Regions from separate parts of the Kitasatospora sp. NBC_01246 genome, predicted to be linked through region 2. Evidence: riboswitches for the same ligand, from Rfam matches in the RefSeq annotation. Region 2 holds a riboswitch; each other region holds the start of a gene.
The links. A riboswitch is a leader RNA that binds a small molecule or an ion and turns the genes downstream of it on or off. The one in region 2 is predicted to bind cobalamin.

Region 1 (3,298 bases), 6.6 Mb from region 2:
CACTGCGGCGCGCCCGGTGCGGGGCAGGCGGCGAAGATCTGCAACAACATGATCCTCGGCATCTCGATGATCGCGGTCAGCGAGGCGTTCGTGCTCGGGGAGAGTCTGGGGCTCAGCCACCAGGCGCTGTTCGACGTCGCCTCGACGGCCTCCGGCCAGTGCTGGGCGCTCACCAGTAACTGTCCGGTCCCCGGGCCGGTGCCGGCCAGTCCGGCGAACCGCGAGTACGCGGCCGGGTTCGCCTCCGCGCTGATGGCCAAGGACCTCGGACTGGCCGCCGGGGCCGCCGACGCAGCGGGCCTGCCGACCGAGCTCGGTCGCAGAGCGGCGCAGTTGTACGCGGACTTCGCGGCGGACGAGGGTGCGGGCCTGGACTTCTCGGCGATCATCACCACTTTGAGGGAGGGCGGCAAGTGACCGAGACCCACGAGACGATCCTGGTCGAGCGCAGGGGCCGGGTGGGGCTGATCACGCTCGACCGGCCGAAGGCGCTCAACGCGCTCAACACGCTCCTGATGAGCGAAGTCGTCTCCGCGGCGACGGAGTTCGACCGGGACCCGGACATCGGCTGCCTGGTGGTCACCGGCTCGGAGAAGGCCTTCGCGGCCGGCGCCGACATCAAGGAGATGCAGTCGCTCGACTTCGTCGACGCCTACCTCGGCAACTGGTTCGCCGCCTGGGACCGCTTCGCCACCCTGCGCAAGCCGGTGGTGGCGGCCGTCGCCGGCTACGCGCTGGGCGGGGGCTGCGAGTTGGCGATGATGTGCGACGTCCTGCTGGCGGCGGACACCGCGAAGTTCGGGCAGCCGGAGATCAAGCTCGGCGTCATCCCGGGCATCGGCGGCTCGCAGCGGCTGACCCGGGCCGTCGGCAAGGCGAAGGCCATGGAACTCTGTCTGACCGGCCGGACGATGGGCGCCGAGGAGGCGGAGCGGGCCGGACTGGTCTCCCGCATCGTCCCCGCCGACCAGCTGCTGGCCGAGGCCCTGGCCACCGCCGAGACCGTCGCGGCGATGTCCACCCCGGCGGCGATCATGCTCAAGGAGGCCGTCAACCGGTCGTACGAGACGACCCTCGCCGAGGGCGTCCGCTTCGAACGCCGCCTCTTCCACGCCGTCTTCGCGACGGCTGATCAGAAGGAGGGCATGGCGGCTTTCTCGGAGAAGCGCCCGCCGGAGTTCCGCAACCGCTGACGGCGCCCGCCGTGCGCCGCCCCTCGTCCGGGGCGGCGCACCGCCCGTCAGCTCTCGGACCGCCGGAGCAGGTAGGTGTCCGTGATCCAGCCCTTTGCGCTCGCGGGCCCGGTCCGCTGCGGTCCCGTCGGGCAGGCGGAGTGTGCCGGCGGAACCCGGTGGTGCCTGCGTGATGTGACGCACGATCCCTTGACCCGATCTTTTCCATTTCGCCATGATGAGCCGTCACGTTGTGACTCCGTCGACGGGGGAAGTCCGGTCCGAATCCGGCGCTGACCCGCAACGGTAGGCCGCCGACGGCATGTCGGCGGCGAGCCCGAGTACCCGTCGGCGGGGATGTGTCGTCCCCTCCTCCCGTCGTGGTCTGCGGGCCGGAGCTCCGAGGGCTGCCCGGCGTGCTGCCCGGCGTCCTCCGGGCCCCTGCGTCCAGGCCCGGAAAGGCACTCATGCCCACGCTCCGCCGCACCCTCGGTCTGCTCGCGATACCCGCCCTGGCGCTCGCCACCGCGCTCCCGGTGGCCACCGCCGCCCACGCCGAAACGACGTCCTCCCGGACCGTTCGTCCCGACGCCGCCGCTGGCGGCTGGCTGGCCCGCCAGCTCGTGGACGGCGACCACTTCGAGTCCGTCTTCAACGGCACCGCCTACCCCGACCAGGGTCTGACCGTCGATGCCGTGCTGGCCTTCGCCGCCTCGCACAGCTCCGACGAGGCCGCCGCGAAGGCCACCGCCTGGCTGGCGAAGCCCGAGATCATCTCCGGCTACCTCGGCGACGGCGCCACCGAGGCCTACGCGGGCGCCACCGCGAAGCTGCTGCTCGCCGTCGAGGTGCGCGGTGGGAACCCGGCATCCTTCGGGGGCGTCGACCTGCCAGCCCGGCTGCGCTCGCTGCAGACCGCCGAAGGACGGTTCTCCGACCGCTCGCAGTGGGGCGACTACAGCAACGCCTTCGGCCAGTCCCTCGCCCTGATCGCCCTGCACCGCACCCCCGGCGACGCTCCCGCCGCGGCCGTCGACTTCCTGGCGAACAGCCAGTGCGCGGACGGCGGTTACCCGGTCGCCTTCGGCCAGCCCACCTGCACCAGTGACGCCGACGCCACCGCCCTCGCCGTCCAGGCGCTCGCCGTCAACGGCCGCAACGCCGAGGCGAACGCGGGCCTCGGCTGGCTGACCACGCACCAGAACGCCGACGGCGGCTTCGCGGCCGCCGGCGCGACCGCCTCCAACGCCAACACCACCGGCCTGGCCACCCAGGCACTGCTCTCCGGTGGGCGCCTCGGTGCCGGCCTCAAGGGCTGGAGCCGGCTGGTGAAGTTCCAGCAGGGCTGCTCCGCCGACCCGGCGGTGCGCGGCGCGGTCGCCTACGACGCGTCGGGCTTCAACGCCGGCAACGGCGCCCGGGCCACCGCGCAGGCCGTTCTCGGCCTGGCGGGCACCCCGCTGGCCACCCTCTCCGCCGCCGGGTCCCGCCCCAGCGCCCCCACCCTCGCCTGCCCGGCCCCGGCCACCCGCTGAGACGCCGAACCCTGATCCCACGAGGAGAGTTCCGATGACCGACACCCTCACCCCGTCCCGCCCCGTCCGCCGGATGCTCGGGTCGATCGCCGCCGCGGCGGCCCTCACCGCCGGCCTGCTCGGCGTCTCCGCCGGCCAGGCCCCGCAGGCCCAGGCGGCGGCCTGCAGCGGAACCACCGGCGTCACCGTCGTGGTCGACTTCACCGCCGTCGGCGGCGGCATCGAGACCGGCTGCGCCCCCGGCGACCCCGCCAGCGGGCTCGCCGCGCTCACCGGCGCCGGGTTCTCGTACGCCTTCCACCCCCGCTTCCCGGGCTTCGTCTGCAAGATCAACGCACTTCCCGCCACCTGCACCAACCCGACCGGCAGCGCCTACTGGTCGTACTGGCACGCCCAGCACGGCGGCCCCTGGTCCTACAGCAGCCTGGGCGCCGGCAGCTACAACCCGGCCCCTGGCGACGTCGAGGGCTGGTCCTTCGGCGCCGGCACCCAGCCGGGCATCACGGCGCCCTGAACGTGAGCAGGCCGGCGCCCGTCCTCCGCGAGGGAGGACGGGCGCCGGCGCCCAGGGCTCATCCGTCGTGGGACGCT
Region 2 (3,298 bases):
CCCCACCCCGATCCGCCCGCCGAGCGGATCCGACCGGACCAGGACGGCCCTGGTCGGACACCCGGCCGGTCCGCCGGTGCGGCGTCGGCCCCCGGCGCGGCCCCCGGCGCCGGGGTGCGCGGCCGGTCGACCGGCCGCGCACCCGAACGGACGGTGCGGGCGGCGGACCGGAACGACCGGAGCCGCCGGCGGGAGCGTGCGCCGCCCGACGAGCCCCGGCGCGTACGCGGTCGCGCGGCCGACCAGCGCCTCCACCGCCCGCCGGGGAATGGGCGGGGCGGAGGCCGTGTTGGACCCCGTGAAAACGACTTCCATTTCGGCGAAAGCCGTTTCCCCACCGCCCACCCCTCGGAGGAGGAGAACCATGGCCCGCAGCGAACTGCGCCCCGTCGTCAAGCTCAGGTCCACGGCCGAGACCGGCTTCACCTATGTGACCCGCAAGAACCGCCGCACCGACGCCGACCGGCTGGTGCTGCGCAAGTACGACCCGGTCGCGCGCCGGCACGTCGACTTCCGCGAGGAGCGCTGACCTCCCCCGTGGGCCCGGCAGGGCCCGCGGACCACGGCGAGGCGGCGCCCACCCGAACGGACCGGGTGGGCGCCGCCTCGTGACACCGCGGTGCCGGGGGCCGTCGGGGCCGACTACTTGGTGATGACCCCGGCGGCCTCGTCGGCCGCCGCCCCCTGGGCGGGCACCCCGTCGGCCGGTACCACCGGCTTCGGGCTCCAGCGCTGTTCGACGCCGGCGAGGCGCCAGTAGGCGATAGCCGCCCCCCAGACCACCACGAACAGCCCGACGATCGCGTAGCCGACGTTGTCCAGCGAGATGTCCGCGATCCAGCCGCTGACCGGGTCGGTGAGGTCCAGCTTCTCGTGCAGCACGGCGACCAGCTCGATGGTGCCGATGATGAACGCCACCGCGATCGACAGCCCGGTGATGGTCAGGTTGTAGTACACCTTGCGCACCGGGTTGGAGAACGCCCACTGGTACGCGAAGTTCATGAACGTCCCGTCCAGCGTGTCGAACAGGCTCATCCCGGACGCGAACAGCAGCGGCAGGCAGACGATCGCGTACCAGGGCAGCCCGGCGGCCGCGCCGGAGCCGGCCATCACCATCAGGGTCACCTCGGTCGCGGTGTCGAAGCCGAGGCCGAGCACCATGCCGACCGGGAACATCTGGCCGGGCCGCGTGATCGAGCGGGTCGCCCGGTTCAGCACCCGGGCCATCAGACCGCGCGAGTTGAGGTGCTCCTCCAGCTCCGCCTCGTCGAACCGACCGGCCCGCATCGACCGGAACACCTTGAGGATGCCGAACAGCGCCGCCAGGTTGAGCGCGCCGATCAGGTAGAGGAAGACACCGGACGCGGAGGTGCCGACCACACCGAGCCACTGGTGGGTGGTGGACTCGTCGTCCATCAGCGTGTTGGCCAGCTGGGCGCCGCCCGCCACCAGGGCGGCCATCAGGACCACCATCGAGGAGTGGCCGAGCGCGAACCAGAAGCCCACCGAGACGGGCCGCTTGCCGTCCGCCATGAGCTTGCGGGTGGTGTTGTCGATCACCGCGATGTGGTCGGCGTCGAAGGCGTGCCGCATGCCGAGGGTGTAGGCGGTGATGCCCAGGCCCACCCCGAAGACCTGGGTACCGACCTCGTACTTCTCCGGGGCGACCAGGAAGATCAGCGTCCCGAACGCCACTACGTGCATGGCCAGGATCACCCCCATCAACCCGGCCGTGCGGAGGGTGTCCTCGCGCCGCCAGCGGAAGCTCGGCAGGGCGGAGGACGCCGCGGGAGCAGCGGCGGTTTCGGGCAGGGTCATCTTCGGATCACGCTCCAGCACCTCGTGGAAAGACGTTCGTGAGATGCCGTGGCCGGTCTCCTGGCTGACGGGGCTTCCGGATCCGCCTTCCCAGGCGCGCGAGGCGCCCAGTGGCGTCGTGGATACGGACGACTCCCCCGATCACAGTGGCGAGGGCCGCTCCGGACTCCGGACCCTGAGGGTCCGTCACCGGTCTTCCCGAACACCACGGCGGGCAACACCGTAGGGGGCCGCACCTCACCCTTGCAAGGCTGCGCACCTGCGCAGGTGTCCAGGATCACAGCCACGGGCTGCAACAATGTCCGCATGCATCTCGTACCGGCCGACCGCGCGGGCCACCGCACCATCGACGGGCACCGGGTCTGCGAGGCCATCGCCGCGATCGGCGACCCCGGGCACGTCCGGTCCTGGGCCGAGCGGTTCTCGCTGCTCGCCGACCCGGGGCGGCTCGCCCTGCTGCTCGCCCTGCACCGGGCCGGGCCGCTCGCCGTCACCGACCTGGCGGTCGCCACCGGCATGCGCGACCCGGCCGTCTCGCAGGCGCTGCGGCTGCTGCGCACCGCGGGTGTGGTCACCGGCGACAAGGACGGCCGGGTGGTGCGCTACCGGCTCGTGGACGAGGCCCTGCGCCCCCTCCTCGACGAGTGCGCCGCCGCGGACCACCACGAGCACGGCGAGCCCGCCACCGGGAGCGACGCCACCGGCGGCGAGCCCTCCGCACCCCGGGCCGCCGCGGCCGGCTGACCGGCTGGCCGACTCCCGGCTGACCGGCTGCGCGCGCGGAACACCGCCCCGGGCGCCCCGGGCCGTCGCGCCCGGGGCCCGCCTCACCCCTCCCGCACCAGCCGTTCGAAGCGCTCCAGCGAGCGCCGGGCCAGCGGGTCCGTCGCGGGCCGCAGGGCCCGGTCGAGCAGACCCGCGCCGGGGAGCCGGAACGCGCCGAGGAAGGCGAAGCGGGTGCCTCCGGCCTCGGCGCGGGCCGCCATCCCGCCCAGCAGGAAGCGGCTGCGCATCAGGCACCACCCGGGCGTCAGCTCGACGTCGAAACGGGCCCGCAGTCGGGTGTGGCCGGTCACCAGCGCCTCGGTGCGACCGTCCGCCGGGCTCCCGGCCACGCGGACCGACCGGATGTCCGGCAGCCAGCGCGGGAGCCCCTCCTCCAGGTCGGCCGCGGCCGCCCAGACCCGCTCGAACGGCGCGTCGATCAGCGCCTCCCGGACGGCGGCGCCGGGGGTGACGGCGGCGATCACATGCAGCCGGCGGACCGGGTCGAAGGCCGCCGTCGGCCAGGGGGTCGGTGCGCTCACTGCTGCCACGCCCTTCGAAAGCCGAGCCGGGCCCGGGAGAGCCGGGACTTCACGGTGCCGGGTGCCACGCCCAGCAGTTCTGCGGTGGACCGCTCGTCGAGCCCCTCCAGGTCGCGCAGCACCAGCACGGCGCGGTGCTCCGGCGTCAGCCGGGCGAGGACGTCCTGGATGTC
Region 3 (3,298 bases), 6.6 Mb from region 2:
TGGGGACGGCGCTGCTGTCCGCGCTGGAGCACCGACTGCAGGATGCCGGGGCGCGAGTCGTCGCGGCCCTGCTGCCCGAGGAGGAGACCGGCGCCGCGGCGCTGGGCAACTCCGGGTTCCGTCCTCACCGGGGGCTCACCTACTTCGAGAAACCGCAGGCGGTGACCGGCCAGGGCACGACGGTGCTGGCCTCGCTGGGCGCGGTGGTGCCCGAGGCCCGCCTCTGGGGGCAGCTCACGGGGATGGCCGACGAGAAGCGGCTCATCGAACGGCGACTGGTGCTGCCGCTGGCCAATCCCGAACTCGCGGACGCCCACGGGGTGGAACCGCCGCGCGCGGTCGTGCTGTTCGGCCCGCCGGGCACGGGCAAGAGCACCTTCGCCAAGGCCGTGGCCGGCCGGCTCGGCTGGCCGTTCGTAGAGTTCTTCCCCTCGCGGATCGCTTCGGAGGACGGGCTCGCCACGGGGCTCGGCCGCCGCTTCGAGGAGATGGCGCAGCTGGACCACGTGCTGGTCTTCATCGACGAAGTCGAGGAGGTCGCCGGCACCCGCAGCCTCGCCGATCCCGCGTCGGTAGGCGTGGTCAACGAGCTCCTCAAGTCGATCGTGCGGTTCCGCGACCGGGAGGGCCGACTGCTCGTCTGCGCCACCAACTCGGTGGCCGCCCTGGACCCGGCGTTCCTGCGCCACGGCCGGTTCGACTACGTCCTGCCGGTGGGGCCGCCGGACCACGAGGCCCGCAACGCCCTCTGGGCCGGCTACACCGCCAGGACGGGCACGGCGGCCGACACGGCTGTGCTGGCCGGCGCCAGCAGCGGCTTCACCCCCGCCGACATCCGGCAGGTCGCCATGGCGGTCGCCCAGGCCGTCTTCGAGCACACCCTCGACACGGGGGAACGCACCGAACCCGGCACCGAGGACTACCTGGACGCCATCCGGCGCACCCGGCCGACCGTGACCGAGGAGATGGCCCGGGAGTTCGCCGACCAGGCGGTCCGCTACGGGCGCACCTGAGGCGGCCCGGGTCGGCGGTCGCCCTCGGTCGCAGTGGCGGGGATTCCCAGGGCGCGCCGCGGCGCCCGGGCCTCTGGACTTACTAGGACGTCCAACTATATGGTCGATGCCAGGTCCGCGGTGTCAGGGAAGCCGGTGTGAGTCCGGCACGGTCCCGCCACTGTGACCGGGGAGTTCGTCCTCGTGGATGACGGCCACTGGCAGCCAGCCGGGAAGGCCTGGGGGCGGGCGTGGATCCGGGAGTCAGGATACCGGCCGCGGGTGGTCCGTGCTTTCCACGAGGATGGAGACGACACGCATGACTCCGGGCCGCCTTTCCCGTTTCGCTGCCCCTTGCCCTGCCGTGCTGACCGTCGGGGTACAACTCCGCCCCCGACGGTGACGTCAACCGCCGGACCGCCGTAGGCGCGCACGACCGTGTGCCCGGACGGCGGCGGTGGTCTCTCCATTCCTCCTCTCCCCATCCACGATGAGAGAAGGAACCGATGGTTCGTGAACTGACCCATTTCGTCGGCGGCAAGCGCATCGCCGGGACGTCCGGGCGCTTCGCCGACGTGTACGACCCCAACACCGGCCGGGTACAGGCCCGGGTGCCGCTGGCCGACCGGGCCGAGGTCGAGGCGGTGATCGCCGACGCCGCGCAGGCCCAGCCCGAGTGGGCCGCCTGGAACCCGCAGCGGCGGGCGCGGGTGCTGCTGCGCTTCCTGCAGCTGGTCGAGCAGGAGAAGGAGGAGCTGGCCCGGCTGCTGTCCGCCGAGCACGGCAAGACCGTGGCCGACGCCCACGGCGACATCCAGCGCGGCCTGGAGGTCGTGGAGTTCGCCGCCGGGATCCCGCACCTGCTGAAAGGCGAGTTCAGCGACAACGCCGGCACCGGAATCGACGTCTACTCGATGCGCCAGCCGCTCGGCGTGGTCGCGGGCATCACGCCGTTCAACTTTCCGGCGATGATCCCGCTCTGGAAGGCCGCGCCCGCGCTGGCCTGCGGCAACGCCTTCGTCCTCAAGCCCTCCGAGCGCGACCCCTCGGTGCCGCTGCGCCTGGCCGAGCTCTTCCTCGAAGCGGGGCTTCCCCCGGGCGTGCTCAACGTCGTCAACGGCGACAAGGAGGCCGTGGACACGCTGCTGGAGGACCCCCGGGTCGAGGCGCTCGGCTTCGTCGGCTCGACCCCGATCGCCCAGTACGTCTACGCCACCGCGGCAGCGCACGGCAAGCGCGCCCAGTGCTTCGGCGGAGCGAAGAACCACATGATCGTGATGCCGGATGCCGATCTCGACCAGGCCGCCGACGCCCTCGTCGGCGCCGGCTACGGCTCGGCCGGTGAACGCTGCATGGCGATCTCGGTCGCCGTCCCGGTCGGGGACGAGACGGCGGACGCCCTGGTGGCGAAGCTGGTCGAGCGGATCGCCGCGTTGAAGGTCGGCCGCTCGGACGACCCGGCGGCCGACTTCGGTCCGCTGGTCGGCCGCGACGCCCTGGAGCGCGTCCGCGACTACCTGGACCTCGGGGTCCAGGAGGGAGCCGAACTCGTCTTGGACGGAAGGGACTTCCGCCTGTCCGGCCACGAGGACGGCTACTTCCTCGGTGCCTCGCTGTTCGACCGGGTCACTCCCGGCATGCGGATCTACCGGGAGGAGATCTTCGGCCCGGTCCTGGCCGTGGTCCGCGCCGCTGACTACGAGGAGGCGCTGCGGCTGCCGAGTGAGCACGAGTTCGGCAACGGCGTGGCCATCTACACCCGGGACGGCGACACCGCCCGGGACTTCGCCCGCCGGGTGAACACCGGCATGGTCGGGGTCAACGTGCCGATCCCGGTGCCGATCGCTTACCACACCTTCGGCGGCTGGAAGCGATCCGGCTTCGGCGACCTCAACCAGCACGGCCCCGACTCGATCCGCTTCTACACCCGCACCCGCACCGTCACCTCGCGCTGGCCCTCCGGGGTCAAGGAGGGCGCGAGCTTCACCATGCCGACGATGGGATGAGTACGGTGCACGCAGGTGACCTGACGGACGACCAGCGCGCCATCGCGAAGGCGACCCGGGCCTTCGCCGACGAGTACCTCGCCCCGCACGCGGTGGCATGGGACCGGGACAAGCACTTCCCGGTCGAGGTGCTGCGCAAGGCGGCGGACGTGGGCCTGGCCGGTGTGTACGCGCGCGAGGACGTCGGCGGATCGGAGCTCTCCCGACTGGACGGGGTGGTCGCCTTCGAAGCACTCGCGACCGGCTGCCCGTCGATCGCCGGCTACCTGTCCATTCACAACATGGTCGGCTGGATGGTGG
Region 4 (3,298 bases), 200 kb from region 2:
ACCCAGCCGTGCCGGGTGGCCAGGTAGCCGGTCAGCTGCTCGGCGAAGTACTGCACCATGTCGTTGCGTTCGGGCTCGCCGTGGACGAGCACGTCGAGGCCCGCCTTCTCCTGGTAGGCGATCACCTCGCGGACCTCGGCCCGCATCCGGTCCCGGTAGGTTCCGTCGTCGATGCGGCCGGCGCGCAGGTCGGCGCGGGCGGTGCGCAGTTCGGTGGTCTGCGGGAAGGAGCCGATGGTGGTGGTCGGCAGCAGCGGCAGGCCGAGCCGGGCCCGCTGCGCCTCGGCGCGCTCGGGGTAGGCCGGGGCGCGGCGGGCGTCCTCGGGGGCGGTGGCGGCGACCCGGGCCCGGACGGCCGGGTCGCGGGTCAGCGCCGAGCCGGCGCGGGAGGCCAGGTCGGCCCGGTTGGCGGCCAGTTGGGCCGCGATGGTGTCGGTGCCGTGGGCCAGGCCGCGGGCCAGGGTGGCGACCTCGGTGGACTTCTGACGGGCGAAGGCGAGCCAGCGGGCGACCTGCGGGTCGAGGTCGCGCTCCAGGTCGGCGTCGAGCGGGACGTGCAGCAGCGAGCAGGACGGTGCGACGTCGACCCGGTCCGCCAGGCCGAGCAACGTGCCGAGGGTGGCGAGGGACTTCTCCAGGTTGTTGATCCAGATGTTGCGGCCGTCCACCACACCCGCCACCAGGCGCTTGCCGGGCACTCCGCCGACGGCGGCGAGGTCGTCGAGGTTGGCGGCGCCGGGGCCGGTGAAGTCCAGGCCGATGCCCTCGATCGGGGCCTTGGCCAGGACGGGCAGGGCCTCGCCGAGCCGGTCGAAGTAGCTGGTGACCAGCAGTTGCGGGCGGTCGGTGAGCGCACCGAGCTCGCGGTAGACGCGGGTGGCGGCGTTCAGTTCGGCCGGGGTGCGGTCCTGGACGAGCGCGGGCTCGTCCAGCTGGACCCAGTCGGCGCCGGCGGCCCGCAGGTCGGCGAGGAGTTCCGCGTAGACGGGCAGCAGCCGGTCCAGCAGGGTGACCGGCCGGAAGTCGGCGGCCACGCCGGGGGCGGGCTTGGCGAGCAGCAGGTAGGTCAGCGGTCCGACCAGCACGGGCCGGGGGCGGTGGCCGAGGCCGAGCGCCTCACGCAGTTCGGAGACCGGCTTGGCGGAGTTCGCGGCGAAGACCGTGTCCGGGCCCAACTCCGGTACGAGGTAGTGGTAGTTGGTGTCGAACCACTTGGTCATCTCCAGCGGTGCGACGTCCTGGGTGCCGCGCGCCATGGCGAAGTAGCCGTCCAGCGGGTCGGTGTCGACGGCGGCGCGGTGGCGGGCCGGGATGGCGCCGACCGCGACCGTGGTGTCCAGGACGTGGTCGTAGAGCGAGAAGTCGCCGGTGGGGACTTCGGTGATGCCCGCGTCGGCCAGCTGCCGCCAGTTGGCGCGGCGCAGGACGGCGGCGGTGGCGTGCAGGGCGGCGGCGTCGACGCGGCCCGCCCAGTACCCCTCGACGGCCTTCTTCAGCTCCCGGTCGGCACCCTGCCTCGGGTAGCCGTACACGGTGGCCTGCGGGGTGGTGGAACTCGGTGACACGGAACTCTCCTTCGCGAGTCGCGCTGCGATCCCGGGAGAGCACGACGGCGTGGAGGTACGGCAGTGGGGGCACGGCACCGGGGTGGGCCCGCCCGCTCCGCCGACCCGCCCTCGAGGTCACCGAGATCACCGCGTGCGGGGTGCACGCGGGCAGTGGCAGGTCTTCGGACTCGCGGGCGCGTCCGCCTGGCTTCCAGGCCGGACACCTACTGGCCGTCGCTTCCCGGGCCCGGCTGGGCCCAGTGCGTGTGACGGCGGTCGTTCCCACTCACCGCTGCGGGGCAGTCCCGGATTCCCACCGGGTTCCCTCTTGCGACGCCGTGGCTGGAGGACACGGCGAACCGACTGCACCGCCCACCCTAGGCCCATCACCGGCGGCGCGTCAGTGATTGTCCGGATCGCGGATGGCCGGGACGGCCCCGGCGGCCCCCGGCCGCCCGGGCAGTTCAGGTGGTGGTCGAGGCGGTGGTCGAGGACGAGCGCGTCACGAAGGACGTGCTGGTCACCCCGGCCAAGGTGCTCGCCGCCGCGCACGCCGTGCCGGCTACCCCCGACGGCGGAGCCAGAACATGACGGCCCGCCATGGCGACGGCCGAAAGGCCGGGTCAGGGGCGCGTGCATGACGTCACAGTGCCACCGGACCGGTCGCCCGCGGCCCACCCGGCGGTTCGCCCGGGACCGGCCGCGCCCGGCGGACGGGCAGCCGCACGGCACAATCACTGTCATGCGGCACATCTTCCTCATCGGCATCGGGGCGGGCGATCCCGACCACCTCACCCTGCAGGCGGTCAAGGCCCTCGCCCGCACCGACGTCTTCTTCATCCTCGACAAGAACGAGGAACGGCAGGACCTCATCCGGCTGCGCCGGCAACTGCTGACCGAGCACGGCCGCCCCGGCCACCGCGTCATCGAGGTCGCGGACGCCGAGCGGGACCGCGCCACCCCGGCGTACACCGCGGCCGTGGACGACTGGCGCACCCGCCGGGCCGACCTGGTCGAGCGGCTGGTCGCCGAGCACCTCGGCCCGGAGGAGACCGGCGCGTTCCTGGTCTGGGGCGACCCGAGCCTCTACGACAGCGTCATCGCCGTGATCGACGAGGTCCTGGCCCGCGGCGGCGCCACCTTCGGGTACGAGGTGGTCCCGGGCATCAGCAGCGTCTCGGCGCTCGCCGCCCGGCACCGCACCACCCTGACCCGGGTCGGCCGCCCGCTGCAGATCACCACCGGCCGCCGTCTCGCCGAGGGCTTCCCCGAGCAGGTGGACGACGTGGTGGTGATGCTGGACGGGCGGGCCGCGTTCACCGGGATCGATCCCGAGGGGCTGGAGATCTTCTACGGCGCCTACCTGGGCACCCCGGACGAGATCCTCGTCTCCGGCCCCCTCGCCGAAACCGCCCCCCGGATCCGCGCGCTCCGCGACGAGGCCCGCGAACGCAAGGGCTGGATCATGGACACCTACCTCCTCCGCCGCTCCGGGAGCTGACCCACACCCGCCCCCGGGCCGACCGGCCCGGGGCCCGGGCGATTCGGGGCCTCAGCCGGAACTGGTTGAAGGCGCCCGCGGTGACCAGGCCGACGACCAGCAGGATCTTGACCAGCAGGGCGGTGCCGTAGCCGGTGGTCCAGAGCGGGGAGACCGCGCCGACGTGCTTCCAGCCGAGCCGGAGGCCGGCGACGGTGACCGCGCCGACGCAGATCATCGCGACCGGACTGAAGCGGCGCCACATCTCGGC

Region 1: linked by a shared signal. The riboswitch ahead of OG618_RS36350 (peptidase) and the one ahead of OG618_RS08990 (HoxN/HupN/NixA family nickel/cobalt transporter) in region 2 are both predicted to bind cobalamin.
Region 3: linked by a shared signal. The riboswitch ahead of OG618_RS36375 (CoA-acylating methylmalonate-semialdehyde dehydrogenase) and the one ahead of OG618_RS08990 (HoxN/HupN/NixA family nickel/cobalt transporter) in region 2 are both predicted to bind cobalamin.
Region 4: linked by a shared signal. The riboswitch ahead of metE (5-methyltetrahydropteroyltriglutamate--homocysteine S-methyltransferase) and the one ahead of OG618_RS08990 (HoxN/HupN/NixA family nickel/cobalt transporter) in region 2 are both predicted to bind cobalamin.

The regions. Positions count from the first base shown of each region.
Region 1 covers NZ_CP108484.1:8,643,335-8,646,632, reverse strand. Annotated here, with positions in the region: gene mmsB (3-hydroxyisobutyrate dehydrogenase) at 1-417, shown strand, start outside; gene OG618_RS36355 (enoyl-CoA hydratase) at 414-1,193, shown strand; cobalamin riboswitch at 1,391-1,539, shown strand; gene OG618_RS36350 (peptidase) at 1,640-2,707, shown strand; gene OG618_RS36345 (flagellar hook-length control protein FliK) at 2,742-3,221, shown strand.
Region 2 covers NZ_CP108484.1:2,088,019-2,091,316, forward strand. Annotated here, with positions in the region: gene rpmG (50S ribosomal protein L33) at 365-529, shown strand; gene OG618_RS08990 (HoxN/HupN/NixA family nickel/cobalt transporter) at 643-1,818, opposite strand; cobalamin riboswitch at 1,852-2,043, opposite strand; partial or broken gene OG618_RS08995 (ArsR/SmtB family transcription factor) at 2,125-2,463, shown strand; gene OG618_RS09000 (SRPBCC family protein) at 2,646-3,125, opposite strand; gene OG618_RS09005 (RNA polymerase sigma factor) at 3,122-3,298, opposite strand, start outside.
Region 3 covers NZ_CP108484.1:8,649,024-8,652,321, reverse strand. Annotated here, with positions in the region: gene OG618_RS36380 (ATP-binding protein) at 1-1,013, shown strand, start outside; cobalamin riboswitch at 1,095-1,287, shown strand; gene OG618_RS36375 (CoA-acylating methylmalonate-semialdehyde dehydrogenase) at 1,499-2,998, shown strand; gene OG618_RS36370 (acyl-CoA dehydrogenase family protein) at 3,004-3,298, shown strand, end outside.
Region 4 covers NZ_CP108484.1:1,889,044-1,892,341, forward strand. Annotated here, with positions in the region: gene metE (5-methyltetrahydropteroyltriglutamate--homocysteine S-methyltransferase) at 1-1,565, opposite strand, end outside; cobalamin riboswitch at 1,704-1,927, opposite strand; gene OG618_RS08060 (hypothetical protein) at 2,016-2,138, shown strand; gene cobF (precorrin-6A synthase (deacetylating)) at 2,290-3,048, shown strand; gene OG618_RS08070 (CopD family protein) at 3,011-3,292, opposite strand.